DNA from 3 places in the Peribacillus sp. NPDC101481 genome. Region 1 is predicted to be linked to each of the others. Evidence: riboswitches for the same ligand, from Rfam matches in the RefSeq annotation. Region 1 holds a riboswitch; each other region holds the start of a gene.

The links. Region 1 has a riboswitch for S-adenosylmethionine ahead of ACIROD_RS21560 (5-methyltetrahydropteroyltriglutamate--homocysteine S-methyltransferase). Riboswitches for the same ligand answer to the same signal wherever they lie in the genome.
Region 2: linked by a shared signal. The riboswitch ahead of ACIROD_RS09045 (methionine ABC transporter ATP-binding protein) and the one ahead of ACIROD_RS21560 (5-methyltetrahydropteroyltriglutamate--homocysteine S-methyltransferase) in region 1 are both predicted to bind S-adenosylmethionine.
Region 3: linked by a shared signal. The riboswitch ahead of mmuP (S-methylmethionine permease) and the one ahead of ACIROD_RS21560 (5-methyltetrahydropteroyltriglutamate--homocysteine S-methyltransferase) in region 1 are both predicted to bind S-adenosylmethionine.

The regions. Positions count from the first base shown of each region.
Region 1 is NZ_JBIWNJ010000003.1:577,443-584,664, reverse strand. It holds gene ACIROD_RS21585 (glycerol-3-phosphate dehydrogenase/oxidase) at 1-1,268, opposite strand, end outside; gene glpK (glycerol kinase GlpK) at 1,759-3,249, opposite strand; gene ACIROD_RS21575 (MIP/aquaporin family protein) at 3,272-4,096, opposite strand; gene ACIROD_RS21570 (glycerol-3-phosphate responsive antiterminator) at 4,323-4,865, opposite strand; gene ACIROD_RS21565 (hypothetical protein) at 5,037-5,456, opposite strand; SAM riboswitch class I at 5,611-5,712, shown strand; gene ACIROD_RS21560 (5-methyltetrahydropteroyltriglutamate--homocysteine S-methyltransferase) at 5,796-6,899, shown strand; gene ACIROD_RS21555 (LysR family transcriptional regulator) at 6,953-7,222, opposite strand, start outside.
Region 2 is NZ_JBIWNJ010000001.1:1,862,928-1,870,149, forward strand. It holds gene ACIROD_RS09030 (M20 family metallopeptidase) at 103-1,305, opposite strand; gene ACIROD_RS09035 (MetQ/NlpA family ABC transporter substrate-binding protein) at 1,393-2,265, opposite strand; gene ACIROD_RS09040 (methionine ABC transporter permease) at 2,287-2,937, opposite strand; gene ACIROD_RS09045 (methionine ABC transporter ATP-binding protein) at 2,951-3,973, opposite strand; SAM riboswitch class I at 4,231-4,342, opposite strand; gene ACIROD_RS09050 (GNAT family N-acetyltransferase) at 4,482-4,949, opposite strand; gene ACIROD_RS09055 (NADPH-dependent FMN reductase) at 5,373-5,918, shown strand; gene ACIROD_RS09060 (glucose 1-dehydrogenase) at 5,985-6,770, opposite strand; gene ACIROD_RS09065 (RhaT/GlcU family sugar-proton symporter) at 6,786-7,222, opposite strand, start outside.
Region 3 is NZ_JBIWNJ010000001.1:319,661-326,882, forward strand. It holds gene ACIROD_RS01430 (helix-turn-helix domain-containing protein) at 66-440, shown strand; gene ACIROD_RS01435 (hypothetical protein) at 863-1,030, opposite strand; gene mmuM (homocysteine S-methyltransferase) at 1,265-2,227, opposite strand; gene mmuP (S-methylmethionine permease) at 2,224-3,612, opposite strand; SAM riboswitch class I at 3,696-3,798, opposite strand; gene ACIROD_RS01450 (flavin reductase family protein) at 4,023-4,631, opposite strand; gene ACIROD_RS01455 (alpha/beta hydrolase) at 4,649-5,257, opposite strand; gene ACIROD_RS01460 (ring-cleaving dioxygenase) at 5,257-6,204, opposite strand; gene ACIROD_RS01465 (ring-cleaving dioxygenase) at 6,229-7,206, opposite strand.

The DNA.
Region 1 (7,222 bases):
TCGGAGAAGTTGCTTGATCCCCCGACATCCCCTCCGGAAATCGGCATGCCTTTAGTGCTGCTGGCTGGGTAAGTTTTATTGGATTGCTCGGCAAGCTTCCCTGCCAAAAGGTCGACCGTCGTTTTTGCCATTTTACGATAACCGGTCAATTTTCCTCCCGCAATCGTGATAAGGCCAGAATCGGACTCCCATATTTCATCTTTCCTTGATATCTCTGAAGGATCTTTTCCTTCTTCAAGAATCAACGGCCTTACCCCAGCCCAGCTAGATTCGATATCATCATCCGTAATGTTCACTTCCGGAAACATATAATGTATGGACTTTAATAGATAGGCACGGTCTTCGGAAGTAACGGTAGGCACAGCAGGATCACCATCATAAAAAGTGTCCGTAGTCCCTACATAAGCTTTACCGGCTCTCGGGATGGCAAAAATCATCCGGCCATCAGGCGTATCAAAATAAAGCGCCTGCTTCAACGGGAACTTCGATTGGTCGATGACCACATGAACACCCTTGGATAACTTCAGCGTTTTCCCTTGTTTTGATTGGTCCTTCTCACGAATGGAATCCACCCACGGTCCCGCTGCATTAATGACTTTGTCTGCGTATATTTCATAAGCATCACCTGAAAGTAAATCGGCAACTTGGACGCCGTTCACCTTACCATTTTCATATAACAATTTTTCTACTTTTGTATAATTTATCGGTGTTGCTCCTTTATCGACAGCCGCCTTCATGACTTCAATCGTAAGACGTGCATCATCTGTCCGATATTCAACATAATAGCCTCCGCCCTTCAGTCCCGCTTTCTTAACGAGGGGCTCCCTTTTTAGTGTTTCATCCGCAGAAAGCATTTTCCTGCGTTCAGCTTTTTTAACCCCAGCAAGGAAATCATATACCCGAAGTCCAATGGAGGTACTGAATTTCCCGAAGGTGCCACCTTTGTGCATCGGTAACAGCATCCATTCCGGCGTGGTCACATGCGGTCCATTTTCATAAACGATTTCTCGCTCTTTACCAACCTCGGCAACCATTTTTATTTCAAATTGCTTCAAATACCGCAATCCGCCATGAACAAGCTTTGTCGAGCGGCTTGAAGTACCTGCAGCAAAATCCTGCATTTCAACCAAAGCCACTTTCATCCCACGGGTCGTTGCATCCAGGGCGATCCCTGCACCGGTAATTCCCCCACCAATGACAACCACATCAAATTTCTCTTTTTTCAGAGTTTCGACCGTTTCTTCCCGATATATATTTGAAAACCTCATGCCTGACTCCTCCTTTAAGTATTGCATTCTATTGTTTTTTGTATGAATTGGCGCTGTTCACTCGTGAATTCTGCACTTTTACTCATGAATTCGCGCGGTTTACTCGTGAATTCACACGATTTACTCGTGAATTCGCGCTTTACTCCTGAATTCACACGATTTACTCGTGAATTCTGCACTTTTACTCGTGAATTCGCGCTTTACTCGTGAATTCACACGTTTTACTCGTGAATTTTGCACTTTCACTCGTGAATTCACACGTTTTACTCGTGAATTCGGTCAATATATTCAATTGATTCATTTGTTCGCATAGTTTATATAGATATTAATATCCCTAATCTGCCATTAAAAACAAAAAAAGAGACCATAAATGCACATTATCGAATTAACGATAACGCATTCATGGTCTCTCCTGTTCTCCGGCCGAGTTATTAACTTGATTTCATTATAGCATACTCCATCTCATTTGAGAAAGAATACATCTTGTTTTTTATTTAAACGCCATAGCGGCATGTACAGCTTTTTTCCAGCCTTCATATAATTTTCCACTATCTTGCTCTTCCATGGATGGTTTAAAGGTTTTATCTACCGCCCATTGCTGGGAGATTTCTTCTTGATCCTTCCAATACCCGACAGCAAGGCCAGCTAAGTATGCAGCACCTAATGCTGTAGTTTCGTTTATGGTAGGCCTCTCGACGGGCACACGTAATAAGTCGCTTTGGAATTGCATCAAGAAGTCATTCTTGACTGCCCCGCCATCCACTCTTAATGTCTGCAGCTCGATTCCTGAATCCGCCTCCATTGCATCAAGGACATCCTTCGTTTGATACACAAGTGATTCAAGTGTGGCACGAATGAAATGCTCTTTAGATGTGCCGCGCGTCAAACCAAAAACGGCTCCCCGCACTTCGCTGTCCCAATATGGAGTTCCAAGTCCTACAAAAGCCGGTACCACATATACTCCATCCGTACTTTCCACCCGTTTTGCATAGGCTTCGCTGTCCTTGGCATCATGCAGCATCCGCAGTCCATCGCGCAGCCATTGGATGGCGGAGCCAGCTACGAATATACTGCCTTCAAGTGCATATTCGACCTTCCCATTCAATCCCCAAGCAAGGGTCGTCAATAGTCCGTGTTCGGAGCTGACAGCCTTGGCTCCTGTATTCATGAGCATGAAACAGCCTGTTCCATACGTATTTTTAGCCATTCCTTCATTAAAGCAGGCTTGGCCGAATAATGCTGCCTGCTGATCACCGGCTGCCCCTGCAATCGGAATCGATTGGCCGAAGAAATGATATTCGATCGTACGTGCATATTCCTCAGAGGAAGGCCTCACTTCCGGCAGCATCGACTTTGGAACAGTCAATATCTCGAGCAGTTCTTCATCCCATTTCAGTTCATGGATATTGTACATCAATGTCCGGGATGCATTGGAATAGTCCGTTACATGAGCCTTGCCTCCTGATAGCTTCCAGATCAGCCAAGTATCGATGGTACCGAATAACAGCTTTCCTTCATCCGCCTTTTGTCGTGCCCCTTCTACATTATCAAGGATCCATTTCACTTTCGTTCCGGAAAAATAGGCATCTATCAACAATCCCGTTTTATCCCGGAATAGATCATTAAGTCCCTTTTCCTTCAAATCATCACAGATTTCACTTGTTTGCCTGGACTGCCATACAATCGCATTATAAACAGGGTTACCTGTTTCCTTATCCCAAACGACTGACGTTTCACGCTGATTAGTAATCCCGATACCGGCAATTTGCTCTGGCTTTACACCGGATTCAGATAGTACACCGGCAATCACCGCCAAGATCGATCCCCAAATCTCATTGGCGTTATGCTCGACCCAGCCTGGTTTAGGGAAATGCTGCGTGAATTCCTTTTGGGAGGAATGGACGATTTCCCCCTTTTCGTTAAATAAAATCGCCCGCGAACTAGTTGTTCCCTGATCTAATGATAAAATGTATTTTTCCATTGTGTATGCCCCTCCTTTTAATTTAACTGGCGATATTTCTGCTTTCCAATTCATGTGACTGTTTTTTACCAAAAGCATAGGCTAATATCAATAGTACCAGGCTTGCACCCAAAACAGACCAAAATCCTGCTGTTATTTCCCCCATAAAGAATGCTTTATAACAAACGGCACCAAGTGAACCCCCTACAATCGGTCCAATGACCGGAATCCATGAATAGCCCCAATTGGAATTGCCTTTACCGGGTATCGGCAGCAAAAAGTGAGCGATGCGCGGCCCCAGATCGCGGGCCGGGTTAATGGCGTATCCTGTCGTTCCGCCAAGAGACATCCCAATCACGACAATCAATAACCCGACTGCAAATGGGTTTAGGCCCTCTGTAAAATCATTGGCACCTATAAATAATAATCCAAGAACAAGGATGAAAGTTCCAATCATCTCACTTAATAGATTTGAACATGTGTGCGGGATCGCAGGTGAAGTCGCGAACACACCAAGCTTCGCTCCTGGATCATCCGTAGCTTTCCAGTGTGGCAAATAGTGCAGGAATACTAGAGTCGCGCCCAGGATTGCGCCAATCATTTGGGCAACGATGTAACCGGGCACATCACTCCAAGGAAATTCTCCAATAATGGCAAAACCTACTGTGACCGCCGGGTTTAAATGTGCCCCGCTTATGGACCCTACTGCAAAAACCCCCATGGTAACGGCCAACCCCCACGCAATCGTGACAACAATCCATCCGGCATCCTTTGCATAGGAACCCTTTAAGGATGAACCAGCCCCAATACCTGCTCCGAATACAACTAATATCATCGTGCCTAACACTTCTCCCCAAAATGGAGTCATGATAAAACCCCTCCCCTGTTAAATTATTAAACCTTGCCAACAAATAAAAGGAGATCCACAGCAGAACTATCTTCATAAATAAATTATGAATAGATCTGTTGTGAATCTCCTAGTCTCCGTCACATATATTAACTTGTACTGTAAAATATACTAGGTTATGAAAACGCTGTCAATATTTTGTGAAAAATTAATCTATTTTTCTGTAATTTTTTTCAATTTTCCCCTATTAGACGATATCCCATAATTCAGTTTTGGATGTGGTGATCGACGAAGCTCCAGCATCAAGGGCATTCAGGACTTCATCCGAAGTACGTATGAGGCCGCCTGCAAAAATCGGTGTCTGCAATCGTTCCTTCACTTCTTTTATCATCCATGGCATGGCGCCCGGCAATACTTCGATATAATCCGGCTTGGTTTTCTGCACCAGCTTATAACTTTTCTCAAGCGCATGTGAGTCTATTAAAAAGATTCGCTGGATGGCAATGACCCCCTTTTGCTTCGCCTTCAATATAACGCTTGATTTAGTCGAAATCAGCCCATAGGGATTATATTCCTGACAAATGAATTCTGTCGCGTACTCATCACTTCTTATGCCATGGATCAAATCGACATGATAAATCATTTTCTTATTATGTTGTTTTGCCATCATACTTACATTTTTCAATTGTGATATATGCAAATCAAGAAACACACCTATTTCATAGGAACTTTCTAGAAATCTTTCAAAATCCTTCATGCTTGCTGAAGCAGGCAAAATCTTTTGATCCATCATTATCCTCCTCATTCCCAGAAAAACTCAAAACTTCAAGTTATTTAGTATATTTTAAAGAGCTTGATTTATCAATCACATTTTTTTCATGACAATCTCACAATAACACTAACATACCTGGCACTCCCTTTATAGATTGCGGATAAGGTTGTATGTAAAATATCCCTTAACTCATAAAGAAAGTTTCATTATCAATGCACCTTCGACAAGTTCATACGATTTAATTGTGCCCACCGGAATTTTTCTCACGATGTTCCAAGCATTAACATTCATTTTGATCGTTCTTTTTTCAAATTCAAAAAATGGCGGTCTGTTAAATATCCTTTGGTTGATGAAATTCCTGTCAACTGGTTCCATTTCCACTAATTCAAATGAAATCGTTCTTTTTTCCACATGAACCGGTTTTAATGTAATCCGGAAAGCTACGTTACTCTTAAACATCATTTTTTTCACTTCCATCGTTCCGGAAAGCACAATATGCTTTGGCGTAATCTCGACTTTAATATCCTGACAAGATGATTTCATTTTTATGATTCTCTCTATCATAGCTTCAGTTACCGTTATCGGTATGCCACTTTTGAATGGACTCATCCTTGCATTCCCTCCCCACTCAAAGCATATGCCGGATTCCCTGATGCCGTTAACATTTCAGTCCGATTAATAAACGGTATATTCGAAATATTCAACCTCCAGCGCTTGACCTTTATAAAAACTACCTGTATAGTCATAGTTAATTTAATAGACACTCTTATCCAGAGAGGTGGAGGGACTGGCCCTTTGATGCCTCAGCAACAGACTATTCATGTACTGTGCTAATTCCAGAAGTTTAAAAACTTGAAGATAAGAAGAGTATATAGCTTTGTTGCCAACACCTCTTCTTATTTTTTAAGAAGAGGTTTTTTATTTTTAAAAGGAAAGAAGGAATGCAACATGTCAATCACATTAACGAAAGCACCATTCAGGGCCGATCACGTCGGAAGTTTATTAAGACCGGAACGTTTACATATTGCCAGAAAGCAATTTAGGGAGGGTACCCTTTCAGCAGAGCGGCTTCGTGAAATTGAAACCGAAGAAATCAATCGGATTGTCGATAAACAAATTGAAGTTGGATTGGAGGCTGTTACGGACGGTGAGTTCAGACGAACATGGTGGCACTTCGACTTCCTCGAGCATTTAAATGGCATCGAGGGATATGTTACTGAAAAAGGTCTCACATTCGATGGTGTGGAAACAGAGAGATATAACGTTCGCAATACCGGGAAGGTTTCATTCAATCCTGAACATCCCTTCATTCGTGATTTCATTGAATTGAACAAAATCGTGAACGGACGTGCCGTTGCCAAGCAAACGATTCCCAGTCCGAATCAATTATTTGCTGCAGGCATTCATAATGAAGACATCTACCCTGATATCGAAGACTATGCAAATGATATCATCAAGGCCTATCAGCATGCTTTGAAAGCCTTTTATGAAGCAGGTGTGCGTTATCTTCAATTGGATGATGTATATATTGCCAGACTTTCAGCTCCAGATTTCCAGTTCAAAGACGGAAAATATACAAGGGAACAATTAATTGATCTAGCACTTCGCGTAATTAATGGAGCATTGGAAGGAAAACCAGAAGACCTTATCGTCACTACCCATCTATGTCGCGGAAACTACCAGTCGACATGGGCGTTTGAAGGAAGCTATGCCCGTATCGCCCCAACTTTATTGGCAAAGGAAAAAGTAGATGGATTCTTCTTGGAATATGATGATCAACGCTCAGGGGATTTCAAACCATTGGAATACATTCCAAATGGCGGTGCACAGGTTGTACTGGGGGTCGTCACTTCAAAAAATGGGGAAATCGAAGACAAGGAAGCTGTTAAGGCACGCATTAAAGAAGCCTCGCACTTCGTTGCTCTCGAACAATTATGCTTAAGCCCTCAATGCGGCTTCGCCTCCACCCATCACGGCAACAAACTGACCGAAGAACAGCAATGGGAAAAGCTGAAATTCGTCGTTGATGTAGCAAAAGAAGTATGGGAATGATTCATCTTTAAATGTAACGTAAAAGCTAGGCATTAGGCAGGCCTAGCTTTTCTTCAAAACAGCTCAAAAAAATGTTTTGCCGTTTTGGAAAGATAACGATCTTCTCTAAAAACCAAAGCTATATTCGATTGAATTGAAGAATCGATAATATCCAACACTTTCACTCCTTTTATGATATGAGGTGAAACAGCTGATTTCGGAACAATACTCGCCCCAACTCCAGCTGAAACCAGAGAGAGCAGAACATTTACATCATGGCATTCGCATAAAATATTTGGCTGTATTTCCCGCTTTTTAAATTCCTCGATAATTTCTTCGTAAAT
Region 2 (7,222 bases), on a different contig from region 1:
CCGGTCAATTAACCTATAATCCTTATTAAATTACTTGGTATTATTGTTTTTATAATACTAACTCTGTGATCCGCAGTCAACAATTTTTTTCGTGCATCTTATTTATTTTTGCTTCGCTTCATGAAATGCTGCTTTCACTTTATCCAACAGGTCTTTATCCGTAATCAGTTTATAACCTGTAAGTGCAAGCGCTTTTGCTCCGGTCAGGATGGCTTTGTCTCCAGCAGGAGATTTGGCACAGTCGCGGAATTCATTCGTATGGGCAATCAGCTCATCATGGCCAATTTTTATATAAGGATGTGCTGTCGGCACTACATGGCTTACATTACCTGCATCCGTCGAGCCAAAGCCACTCTCTTTTCGAGGACCCACTGCTTCCCCTAATTGAGAGAGCTCTTCGTTTAACAGTTCATCCAGAACTGGATTAATGACAAAATCGAGTACTTCATTTTGGAAACGTTCAACTTTAACCGTACTTCCTGTGGCAAGTGCTGCCCCTTCGGCAACAGCACGTATTTTATTGGATACCTCTTGGCAAAGTTTCCATGTTGTTGCTCTAATGTAAAATCTGGCTGAAGCATATTCGGGAATGATGTTAGGAGCTTCCCCGCCATTGGTGATGATTCCGTGAATTTTGACCTCGGCCGGGAGCTGCTGACGCAAAGCATTAATGCCATTGAACAGCTGAATCACCGCGTCAAGTGCATTCACGCCTTCTTCAGGTGCAGCTGCTGCATGTGCTGACTTCCCGTAAAAATGAAAATCTAGGGGGTCGACTGCCAGAAATGGACTTGTGACACGCGTTTGCCCGCCAGGATGGATAAGGATTGCCGCATCAACCCCATCAAATAGACCGTGCTTCACAAAGCTGCCTTTTGCGCTTCCATTCGGCCCGCCCTCTTCTGCCGGTGTTCCGAAAACAATCACCTCTCCGCCCGTTTCCTCCAGCACTTGAGCCAAGGAAATGCCCGCTGCAACACTCGTTGTGCCGATGATATTATGGCCGCAAGCATGGCCTAAACCCGGCAATGCATCATACTCGGCTAAAAAGGCAATTGTGGGACCATTCTTTGAAGAGGTTTTTTTGGCGATGAACCCTGTTTCATGCCCGGCAATATTGCGGGTTACTTCAAATCCTTCATTTCGAAGTATTCCGGTTAATGTATCCGAAGCGAAAAACTCTTGATTCCCAATTTCGGGTTTAGCATGAATGGCTTGACTCGTTTCGATATATAATTTGGAATTAAAGTCGATGTGATCTTCAATGATCTGCTGATGCTGCTTCTGCACTAATTCTCTCGCCATATTCTTATCTCCCCTTTTTGGTTTAAGGAACCGGATAGGCATCTTGAATCCATCCGGCATTCCTTCACTCGTTTTGAATCTGAATCATTATTTTTCATTAGCTGGTTTTGTCCAAGCATCCTGGTAATTCACTAATTCATCTACAGAAACATATGCAGGAATGGTGTTTCCTTTAAACGTTTTTTCAATGAACGCTTCCACTTTTTTCGATTGATAAAGCTCCACTAATTTTTGCAGCTCAGGACGATCGGCATTACCCTTTTTAACTGCAATGATATTAATATATGGTTTCGCCGTTTTACTCTCATGGAATAAAGAATCTTTTAAAGTAAGGCCTGCTTCGACGGCAAAGTTATTATTGATGGCTGAAGCATCGGCATCATCCAATAGACGCGGTGTATTGCCGGCAGCAACAGGTTGGATTTTCAAGTTTTTCGGATTTTCCTTAATGATTTCCAATGATCCCGATCCATTGAATTCCTCTTTCAATGTAATCAATCCAGCTTCCTGAAGAAGAAGCAGTGCACGGCCAAAGTTCGTTGCTTCATTCGGAACGGCAATCGTAGCGCCATCCGGAAGATCCTTGAGATCTTTATGTTTTTTCGAATAAAGGCCCATAGGAGCAATGACAGTCGACCCGATGGCCTCTAATTTCAGATTTTGGTCTTGAACGAATTCATCGAAGTATGCGACCGTTTGGAATGAATTGGCATCAATTTCACCTTCACTTAAAGCAAGGTTCGGTTGGATATAATCATTGAAAGTGACCAGTTCAATATTAAGCCCTTCCTCTTTCGCTATGTCGACAATGTATTCCCATGTTCTTGTATCCCCGCTGCTGACACCGACTTTTACTGTTTTCACATCATCCGAACCGCCTGATGCACCTTCTTCTTTCCCGCATGCTGCAGACAAGATGGCCAATGCCAATACTATGATCGTTAATAAGATTTTCTTCATTTCTCCTACCTCCTGTTATTTTTATCTTCTTCTGATTTTTCTTGAAACAAAATTCCCGGTGGATTGCAGTAATTGAACGATGATCACGAGCGCCGCCACTGTGACGATCATCGTCATCGTATCAAACCTTTGATAACCGTAAGCCAAAGCTAAATCTCCGACCCCGCCTGCACCGACGGCACCTGCCATGGCCGTAGATCCAACAAGCCCGATTGTCGCTGTTGTAAATGTAAGGATCAACGAACTAAGTCCCTCAGGAATCAAAAAACGATAAATGATTTGCCATGTCGTCGCCCCCATCGCCTGAGCTGCCTCGATGATCCCTTTGTCCACTTCCAACAGGGAGTTCTCCACAAGCCGGGCGATATAAGGAGCCGCGTAAAAGATTAGCGGAACAATGGCCGCATTCGTTCCGATCGCACTGCCTACAATCATTCTGGTAAACGGAATAAGTGCTACTAGCAAGATGATGAAAGGAACCGACCGCAATATATTGATGATCGGGTTCAATACATTAAAGACCCATTTATTCTCCAGGATATGGCCCTTTCTTGTAATGACAAGCAGGATACCAAGCGGAAGACCAATCAATCCGGAAAATACCAATGAGATGGCTACCATATAAAGTGTGTCACCGAAAGCTGTCGACAGCTGATCTGCCGTTATTTCCATTCCCCAAAGCGTATTACCCATTTATCTGCACCTCCTGGACGAGAATCCCCTCATCTTTAATATACTGATAAGCCTTGTCCACCTCATTTTTATTCCCGGTCACTTCGATGATCAAATTCCCGAAAGGCGTTTCCTGAATTTCAGAAATATTGGCTGATAAAACACTTAAATGAACATCATATTTCTTCGAGATGGTTGAAAGCAAAGGAGTACCCGAAGTAGTCCCAATAAAATTAATTTTCCAAATAATCGGGATATGGGACCCTATGCTTTTTAGGAAACTTTGTGGAATTTCGTCATGTATGACCGTTCTCACGAAGTTTTTTGCAATATCCGTTTGCGGCTTCGCAAAAACTTCGAAAACCGAACCTTGTTCAACGACGCATCCGCCCTCCATGACCGCTACCTTATTGCAAATTTCCCGAATGACAGACATCTCATGAGTGATTAGCAGAATGGTAATATTGTATTCTTTATTGATTTTCTTTAAGAGCTGCAGAACAGCACTCGTTGTTTGCGGATCCAATGCCGAGGTAGCTTCATCACACAATAAGATCGATGGATTGGTAGCCAATGCTCTCGCAATGCCGATCCGCTGCTTTTGACCGCCGGATAATTGTTCCGGATAACTCTTTGCTTTGCTCGATAAGCCAACGAACTCCAACAGCTCGCCTACCCGCTTTTTGATTTCTTTACCAGGGGTTCCCGATAAAATCAGCGGCATGGCGATATTATCAAAAACGGTCTTTGAGTTTAGCAAATTGAAATGCTGAAAGATCATCCCGATTTTTTTCTTTTCTGCCCGCAATTCCTTCGCGCTCAATTTGGTTAAATCCTTGCCCCCAACAATCACCGAACCATCTGAAGGATGTTCAAGCAAATTGACCAACCTGATCAACGTACTCTTCCCGGCCCCGCTATAACCGACTACACCGAATATATCCCCCTTTTCCACTGTCAAATTAATGCCCTTCAAAGCCTCGACAGTCTGTTTCTTTGTTTGATATACCTTTTTAACATTTTGAAACTCAATCATCCAATCTCCCCCCATGTTGTTTATTTGTACGAATTCATTATCCAGAGAGAAGAGCTTTGCAACAACTTCATAATGATAGGGTTAAATTCGAAACTCACGAGTAAATCTGCGAAACTCATGAGTAATTGCACCAAATTTCCTAATAACCATATACATTTTGAATAAACAAAAGAGGCCTCTTCCGTCATCAGACAGAAGAGGCCTCTTTAGACATAAAAAAGAGTAAACTCTTAAATTAATTATCTAAGAAAAGCTCCTTCTTATCTTTCAAACTTTCGTCCGTTGGAATTAGCACAGTATTTTTACAAAAGTAAAAACCCGCTGCCGAGGTATCATAGGGCCAAGTCCCTCCACATCTCTTGATAAGAATTAACGTTATATTTAATTATGTCCTTCACTATATATTCTAATTTCTCTAAAGTCAACCCTATTTTTCATCGGTTAAAATATTTTCACAGTATAGTGATTGACGCTTTTTAATTATATTAATATAGTTAAATTTTATATTCTATAATGATTTGCCCATTCTCCATACTGGGTATATTTCATTTTCTTCCCTTATCTTCATCATGCCTGAATTCTTATATAAGCGAATCGCCCTTTGATTATCCGGAGAAACCCTTAAATGATATTCGGATACATTAAATCGCCCGAAAAAGTTTTCTGCATAGCGAACCAATTCCTTGCCAAGGCCTTTACTGCGGTATCCGGGAATAAGATAAAATAAATCTACATAGCCGATCTCAGTTCCTTCATACGCCCGAATTCGAAGTTCCATTTGCCCAATCGGTACTTGGTCCTTTTCAATGATCACCTGTCCCCCCGGGAATTTGCGGACCCTTTCTTCCATTCGTTGCAGATATGTATTTTCATCTCCAAAACCTGCCTCAGATCCAAAACTTACAACAAAGGAATCTTTCCTGAATTTAACGATAATATCTTTATCTTTGTCCGTATCAATGGTACGAAAGATCAACTTCATCCTCTCCTGTCATTTTAGTGAAATAGTTTTCAAGCAAAAAAAACACATTTCACTTACGGTCTTCATGATATTTCATTATTTACTTTTTCAAGCGTCTTATTTCATTTTCTCTGAAAGGATTTTTCCTTAATCCCTATAGGAATGGCCATAATATTAAATTAAAAACAAATGCAATATTGTTTGGTGAGTTCTAGTAATGGGGATTGGATTGGCACAAACAAATCTATTTAATTTTCGAGTCTAACTTTGCAGGGTAACCCTAAGTGAATGAATGTTCGAGAGGAATTTGTTTATTAAGCTCTAACTCAACTTTTTCCCAAGCATCCTTTTTCCCTTTCATTTACATTCCAATTATAATAGGTAAGTGGAATACATTTACATGATTATCCATTATAAAAATCATTGGAGGTATTGAAGATGAAAGTTGTTGCAATAGTGGGAAGTATCCGTAAAGAGTCTTACAACCTTAAGCTTGCCAAATATATTCAATCTAGATATCAAGATCGGTTCGATCTTGAAATATTGAACATTCGGGATTTACCTTTTTATGATCAAGATATTGAAAATGACCCTCCATCAGTTGTAAAAGAATTTAAAAGCAAAGTGGCCGAAGCAGATGCAGTTTTGTGGGTAACTCCTGAATACAACGGTACGATTCCAGGTGTATTGGGCAATGCAATCGATTGGTTATCACGTGTCGATAAAGTCTTGATCGGCAAACCATCATGGATCATGGGTGCTTCAATGGGGCAATTAGGAACGGTTAAAGCTCAATTGCATTTGCGTGAAATCTTATTCGCAATAGGCATCGCCTCCCCACTCCTTCCAGGGAATGAAGTATATGTTGGTGCAGTGCATGACAAAATCGATAACGAAGGCAGGCTTACACATGAGTCGACTGTCCAGTTTATCGATACGGTCGTCGATAATTTCATTAGCTGGTATAATCATCATACTCGTTAATGCTTAAAAAAAGACTCCCAGCAGGTTTGAGCCTGCTGGGAGTCTTTTTGCATCATTAAACAAAATTCATCCTCTTCCCGCCTGGAATGCAGGGTATTTCGTCATTCCTCCGTCAGCGAATAGAGTGATGCCCGTTACATAACTGGACTCTGAAGATGCCAGCCATGCAGCAACCGCAGCAATTTCTTCAGGCTTTCCGATATACCCCATCGGAATCATGCTTTCAAGATCCTTTTTCTTTTCGGGATCTTCAAGCTTGTCGGCATTAATTGGCGTGGCGATGGCTCCAGGACCAATGCTGTTCACACGGATTCCCTTTGGTGCATATTCAAGAGCCAGTGTCTCCGTAAGCAGCTTCACCCCGCCCTTGCTTGCTGCATAGTGAACGAATAAAGGCCAGGGAATCATCTCATGTACACTGGACATGTTTATAACATTCCCTTTAATGTCGTTCTCGACAAAATACTTGATAGCTTCACGGCAGCCCAAGAAATTTCCCGTTAAGTTGGTATTGATTACCCTATTCCAGTCGCTTAACGGCATCTCGTGAGACGGAACCGGATTTTCAATTCCTGCATTATTGATGAATATATCGAGTTTCCCGAAATTCTTTATCGCTGATTGAACAAGATTAATCACATCTTCTTCAACGGTGACATCGCCTTTTACTGCAATTGCTTCCCCGCCATTTGTTTTGATTTCCTCCATTACACTATCCGCTTCCTCTGATTTAGTGCGATAATTAACCACGACCTTTGCCTTTTCCTTGGCAAAGCGAATGGCCATCGCTTTCCCTAAACCAGTGGATGAACCGGTTATAACAACGACCTTACCTTCTAAATCTGTATACATTTAATCACCCTCCAATTAACTTTTTGCCATCCCGAGCATAATCCCAGCAATGATGATCAAGATAATTCCGATTATGATTCCAATTAGTTGGCGTTTCGTTTTCTTTTCACGTAAAATGATGATCCCGCCGAGAGTTGAGATGACAATGCCCATTTGCGAAAGGGAAAAACTAGTGGCCACTCCCACACGGGGCTGGGATATGAATAAAAACATATTCCCTGCAGCCCATATCAATCCCGGAATGATATTGCGAATCGTATATTTATTAAACGGTTTATGTTTAAAAGTCAATAACAGACCGCCTATCACCATCCCTATCGCTTGAGGGAACAACGCTGACCATCCATCAACATCGAAAAGACGGGCCACGACCACATAAACCAAATAACCGAATGTCGAGATGAGGAGAATAACAATTCCTTTCTTCAAGTTTCCCGATTTGCCCTCTTTTG
Region 3 (7,222 bases), on a different contig from region 1:
CATTACGCGTACACTTATTTCAATTTGATGTTATAATGGATTTATATAAAAGGAGAGTAATAAGAATGATTTTAAATAGATTGACTTCATTAAGGAAGGCCAAAAGATGGTCTTTGCAATATACCGCTGACAGACTTGGAATCGCCAAGAGTACCTATGCAGGTTATGAATCGGGCCACCGCCGCCCTTCATTAGAAACGATTAATTTATTGGCAGGCCTATATGATACATCCACTGATTACATTCTAGGTCGGATAGATCATCCAGCTAAAGATATTACCACAGAGTCACCTCAAGTCATGGAATTAACGGATTTACCAAATATGGAGCTAGCCGTTGATGGAATCTCTCTTTCTGAAGAGGAGACGATTCAATTTATCGCTTTTATTAGAGCAAAACGAGAAGTGGAAATAAATCGCGATAAACAAAATGAAACATAGCAGAAATTGGGCTTAAGACTTGTATATGGGGGACGAACCGTACTTCATCCGGTACTTATAATATTCACGATGTACCTGGCATGATTTATATCTAAAACTGTAAAAACTCCAGGGTTTTAACCAGTTAGGGTAGCCGGTTCCGATTAATTAAGTTCGCCCTTTTTAGACGTTACCCTTAATTATTTCTGGATGACAATGCAGGTTATACTTCCTTCTTAGTGACTTAAGACTAATACTAATGATGCGTGATGCGCCAAGCTGAGAAATTTGAGTTTATATAGAAGAAAGTCGGCTTATTATTTAGCTTACTTCCTTTTCCAACAAGGTATGATAGATATCTGTTCCCCTCCTGATTTATTAGTAATGAAAGAAAAAACCATAGCAAAAGCTCATGGTTTTCCCCCCGTATATACATGAAATATTTAAGGCATCTCGTCTTCTTTTTCCCGATTTTTAAAAGCTTCATGTGTGACGATATCCTCGATTTGTTCATACTGCCGGCTGTGTTCCTTCTCTTCGCTAATTCTATTATTAGGTAAATTTCCCGGATGGCCTTTTTCTTTGTGATTAAAATTTTTACCACGGCTCATACTCATTTCTCTCCTTTCTATTCATTGTTTGTTTAGTTTTCCCAAGCACACAAATATTATGATTTAATTTCTCCTATTCCTGTTTTTGAAGCGGTTTCGTTTCTTTTTCAGCCTAAGAGATATGATAACTCGAATTTGAATAATGAATTCAAAAAGAACAGGAACCGCCTGATTATGACGCTTCCTGTTCCTTTTAGTGGCCTATATCATACATACTTTAAAACAGTACAAGGGCTAGGAGGATACCACCACGGAAGGTCGCCACTTTCTTGAAATGTCTTCAATATGATGTGGTGCCGTTCTGCAGCATCCTCCAATTAAACGCGCCCCTGCATGTTGCCATTCTTCAGATTTCAGGTCGAGCCTATTACATGATTCTTGACCATGCCATGTTTTAGTTTCCGGATTATATGTTTCACCTGAATTCGGATAAACAATGATTGGTTTATCCGTGTTTGCACGCAGCACCTGGATGGCTTCCGTGATACATGAAACTGGCGCACAGTTGATGCCGATTGCTGCAATTTGCTCACTGTCCCCTAACAATCTTGTACATTCCTCGAGTGAAGTACCGTCACTTATCGCTTTTTCATTTTTCAATGAAAAGGATAGCCAAGCATACACTTCTGGATAATCCTTCAATAATGAATATAATACTTTTGCTTCTTGCAGGGAAGGAATCGTTTCAAATGCTAAAAGGTCAGCTCCAGCTTCAATCAACGCTGATATTCGTGAGCTATGGAATGCAATTAAAGTTTCATCCGAAACACCATAGTTTCCTACATATTCTGAACCATCTGCAAGATAAGCCCCATAAGGCCCAACAGATGCAGCAACCAATGGCTTAGGCCTAAGCGTTTGATTTTTTTCCTTCCAAAAATCATCTCTTGCTTTTCTTGCGAGTAAAACCGTTTTCCGGATTAGCTCCAAAGCCTCTTTTTCTTGTATTCCGCGGAGGGCGAAACCTTCAACAGTGGCTTGGTAGCTAGCCGTAATCGCACAATCCGCTCCAGCACGAAAATAGTCAGAATGCACTTGATAAATCACTTCTGGATTTTCAAGTAATACACGTGCAGACCAGAGCGGGTCGTCCAAATCACATCCATGCCTCTCTAGCTCTGTAGCTAAAGCTCCGTCTAAAATCATGACTGAATGATCTCGTAAAATAGCGTCAATTGGGTTAGTTTTAATGTTCATGATCTACTCCTCTTTCCTTTATGGTTTTGTGTCAGATAATAACTTCCATAGCAAATCAAAATAAATGGAATGCCACAATATAGTGCAATTCGTTGTGTAGGATCAAATGCAATTCCTATGCAAGAAGCTAGGCATAGCATAAAAGAAACGATTGGTACGAGTGGATATAATGGCGTTCGATAAGCTAAGTCATTTACTGAATTTCCTTCGTTTATATATCGTCTGCGAAATAGAAATTGCGACATGCTAATACTCATCCAAACTACAACAACGGCTAGTCCAGAAATGGATACAAGCACTATGTAAACAGTATCCGGTGCAATAATACTCGAAAACAGGGCTAAGCAGCCGCCCAACATACTGAAAAGGACTGCATTTATCGGAACTCCCCGTTTTGTCAATTTTGCAAATATTGGTGATATAGTTTCCTTATCTGCAAGTGACCAAAGCATTCTGGATGCCGCATACAGTCCTGAGTTTGCAGCAGACAAAATGGCAGTTAATATAACAAAGTTCATAATATCCGCTGCATATGGCACACCAATCCGTTCAAGAACTGCCACAAAGGGGCTTTCTAATACGCTTGCATCCGAAATAGGCAATAATGCGGATAATACAACGATGGTTCCTACAAAAAAGATAATCAATCTCCATAATGTCATACGGATTGCCTTTGGTATCGTTTTTTCTGGATTCACAGTTTCTCCAGCTGCAATTCCAATTAATTCAGTTCCAGAGAATGCGAAATTCACCGCAAGCATCGTCATTATAATGGCAAAAGCACCATTCGGAAATAAACCTTCACTTGTAAAATTGGAGAATAACGGAGCGGATTGTGAATGAATTATTGGAATGAAACCTAGCATTGCCGCTGCTCCCAAAATAATGAAAATCACAATGGCAAATACCTTTATAGACGCAAACCAGAATTCGGATTCAGCGAAAAATTTAACGGTCCACGCATTTAATGCCAAAACCAATATGGCAAATAGTGCACTCCATATCCAGACATTGATTGATGGAAACCATCTCTGCATCAACAATCCTGCAGCCGTGAATTCCGAACCAAGTGCAACTGTCCAAGTTAGCCAATACAACCAGGCTACTGTATACCCTGTCCCAGGACCTATGTATTTAGCTGAGTAGCTATGAAACGCACCTGTCTCGGGCATATGTACTGCCAGTTCCCCTAGACATAGCATGACTAGATAAACCACTAATGCCCCAATCAGATACGAAAGGATGGTGCCAAACGGGCCTGCCTGTTGAATCGTATAACCCGAACTTAAGAATAAACCTGTTCCAATCACCCCGCCAAGCGATAGCATTATTATATGCCGTGCCTGCATTTTCCTTTGAAAATCATGCTTCCTTTTGTTCTCCATTCTTACTCTCCTTTATCTTGCATCCAGAAAAAACGAAAACGCACTCTAAAAAAGAGTGCGTTACTGACAAATAAACACTTACGGTCTTATCTATCAAGGTTTCACCCCCTGGAATTAGCACAGTGTCATTGCAGACCTGTTGCTGAGGTTTCATAGGGCCAGTCCCTCCACCTCTCTGGATAAGAAATTATTTTTTTATAACTTTATCAATCTATGAAAAAATTGTCAAGTTTTGTTTCGGTTTGTAAAGACTTCCTTTAAAATCCAAACGATCAACGCACCGTTGGCATAGATATGAACTTGTTTTTGGAACAGTCGCTTACATTATAGAATTGTAAATAATGCTAACCGGGAAAAATTTTTAAAAAATGACGACACCTTAAAAGATGACGCCATTTTTCTTATATTCCTTAAGGTCTTTCAATTTCAAATAATTCTCCTAGTTTTGTATAAGTATGACCCGCTAATCTTGCTACAGGTTTTAGCCCATTCTGGTCAATTCGGCCATTATGGTAAATCTCCTGCTCTATATGATAGCAGACTATTTTCCCTATCAATAAATCACAACCAGGTTTATTCTTGGAACCTGCCAAAGGTATCGCATGCTCCAATGTGCATTCAAAGCGTACCTTCGCTTCTTGCAATCCTGGTACCGACACCTTATCACTAACAGCCTGAGTGAAATTGGTAAGACCCAATTCACTTTCGTCAGACGGGAGTTCCTTGGCCGTTCGATTTGCATCAGCAACATTGTCTTCATCAGTGATATGAACAACGAATTCACCTGTTTGAATTGCATTTCGGGCCGTGTCCTTCAAAACTCCTTCTTTCCGTTGAACAGAAATGGAAATCATCGGAGGATTGGAACTGACTATGTTAAAAAAACTGAACGGCGCTATATTGATTGTACCGGTTTCGGATTGTGTCGTGACCAGGGCTATTGGTCTCGGTATGATGCTTCCAGTCAAAAACTTATAATTTTCCCGTTCTGTAAGACTTTCAGGATTTACTGAAATCATCTTCATCCCTCTCATTCTTATAAAAAGTTCTTTTGAAACCATGAACTTGCTGCATCAACCTCTGAACGTGTTAACTGATGACCGTAATTTTCCCAGTGAACGTCCACCGCAGCACCCGCTTGCAGTAAAATCCGATTAAGTTCATCAGTTTCTGCTGCGGGGCAAATCGGATCGTTTTTACCTGCAGCAATGAATACAGGTATATCCGATAGGGACGGCAAAGCAATCCCGCGTCTAGGCACCATTGGATGATGAAAAATCGCTCCTTTTAATGCCCCTTCGAAATGGAACATCAAACTTGCTGCTATGTTTGCACCATTAGAATAACCTAATGCCACCACTCTGTCACGATCGAAGTCATATTGTCCGGACGCTGATTCCAAGAAGTCATAAAGCTCCTTCGTACGGAAAATCAAATCTTCTTCATCAAAAACTCCTTCAGCCAGCCGGCGGAAATAACGGGGCATTCCGTTTTCAAGTACATTTCCCCGTACGCTGAGTACGGATGATCCCGGTGAAACCATCTCCGATAATGGCAAAAGATCCGTTTCCCTTCCTCCAGTGCCATGTAAAAGCAAAAGCAACGGTGCATCTGGATTACTTCCTTTTTGAAAAATATGCTTCATCATTTATCCTCCTCTAGTACCCTCGGCACTGCCGGCAGTAACGTTTTCTCCATAATTTCCCTTTTTTCTTCAAGCCATGGCGGCAGCATTAATTTACTACCCATCGTTTCCTTCGTTTCATCATGAGCAAAGCCAGGTGGATCTGTGGCAACTTCAAAGAGTATGCCTCCATCTTCCCTGAAATAAATGGCATCGAAGTATTGGCGGTCTTTAAAGGGTGTCACGCCATAGCCATGGTTTGCGATATGTTCCCTCCATTCTTTATGATCTTCATTATCGCTTGCACGCCATGCAAGATGATGGACAGTTCCCACTCCGATTTTCCCATTTGGCAAAACCGTTTTTTTAACATCTATCAAATTTCCGATGTCCGATGTGGATTTGAAGCGAATGAAATCGCCCTCTTCCCCCATCTTTTGCAAACCCATCACTTCCTCTAAAAGTTCCATCGTTTTGATCGGTTTAGACGTCAATAATACAGCACCGCCGAATCCCTTGATTGCCTTATCAGCTGGTACACCGCCGAATGACCACTCGCTATTTTTACCTTCTTTACGCTCAACCAGTTCAAGTTGCAATCCATGTGGGTCCTGAAATCCCAGATAATCCTCGCCGAAGCGTGAGATCTTTTCAAAGTCAATATTAAATTTACCCAAGCGCGTTTCCCAGAAGCCCAATGAACCTTCCGGAATGGCATATGTTGTTATCCCCACTTGTCCGGAGCCAATTGTCCCTCGGTATGCCCCAGGCCAAGGAAAGAAAGTGATGATAGTGCCCGGTGAACCTGATTCATCTCCGAAATATAAGTGATAGGTGCCTGGATCATCAAAATTAACGGTTTTCTTCACCATACGCATTCCCAGCACTCCAGCATAAAAATCCACATTCTCTTGAGGATTGCCTACAATTGCGGTTATATGATGTATTCCTGCATTTTGCTTTTGCATGCCGATTCCTTCCTTTCCCCTTGATTAATTAGTTGATTTTGTATTCAGTGGTTTTAAATTCGATTCAATATCTTTTCTTTTTGATTCTAAAAATGGCGGCAGGGCAAGGTTCTCACCTAGGTGCTGCTCTGCTTCATCAACTGCAAATCCAGGTCCATCAGTAGCTAGTTCAAATAATATTCCATTCGGCTCCCTAAAATAAAGTGAACGAAAATAAAAGCGGTCCACATATCCAGAGTTCACGAATTTTGATTCACTAATTTTTTCTATCCATTTTCTAAGTTCTTCTTCATTATCCACCCGAAAGGCAACATGGTGTACTCCACCCCTCCCCAACCTTTCCCGAGGAATGTCATTCCTTTCTTCAATATGAAGTTCCGCTCCTGTTCCTCCCTCACCTGTCTCATAAACGACAATTGGATTTTGCCCCCTAATTGCAGATGGGTATGTGCCTGTTTTCCTGAACCCCAATACCTCGGAGAGAACACTTTCTGTTAGTTCAATATTAGGTACAGTAAGTTTTACCGGTCCTAATCCAAGGATGGAAAACTCTTGCGGTACCGGGCTTCCATCCCATGGTGATCCCCCTTGAACACCGTTATTATCCTGATCGGAAACCAGAAGTAGCCTCTGCCCTTCAGGATCTTTAAAAGAAAGCACCTTCCTTTCAAAACGGTTCGATATTTCATCATGCTCAACATTGAATTCCACAAACCGTTTTTTCCAATATCCTAGAGCTTCATCATCTCTCACCCTTAAAGAAATTTCAGAAATGCTATTGTTTCCCTCATGAGTGCGGGCAGCATTGGGAATTTCAAAAAACGTCAATTCCGTACCCGGAGAACCAATTTGATCTCCATAAAATAAGTGATACACACGAACATCATCTTGATTCACCGTTTTTTTGATTAATCGCATCCCTAAGACTTTTGTGTAGAAATCAAAGTTATTTCCCGCTTTAGCTGTAATCGCCGAAACATGATGTAATCCTTTTAATTCCATCCGTACCACTCCTATC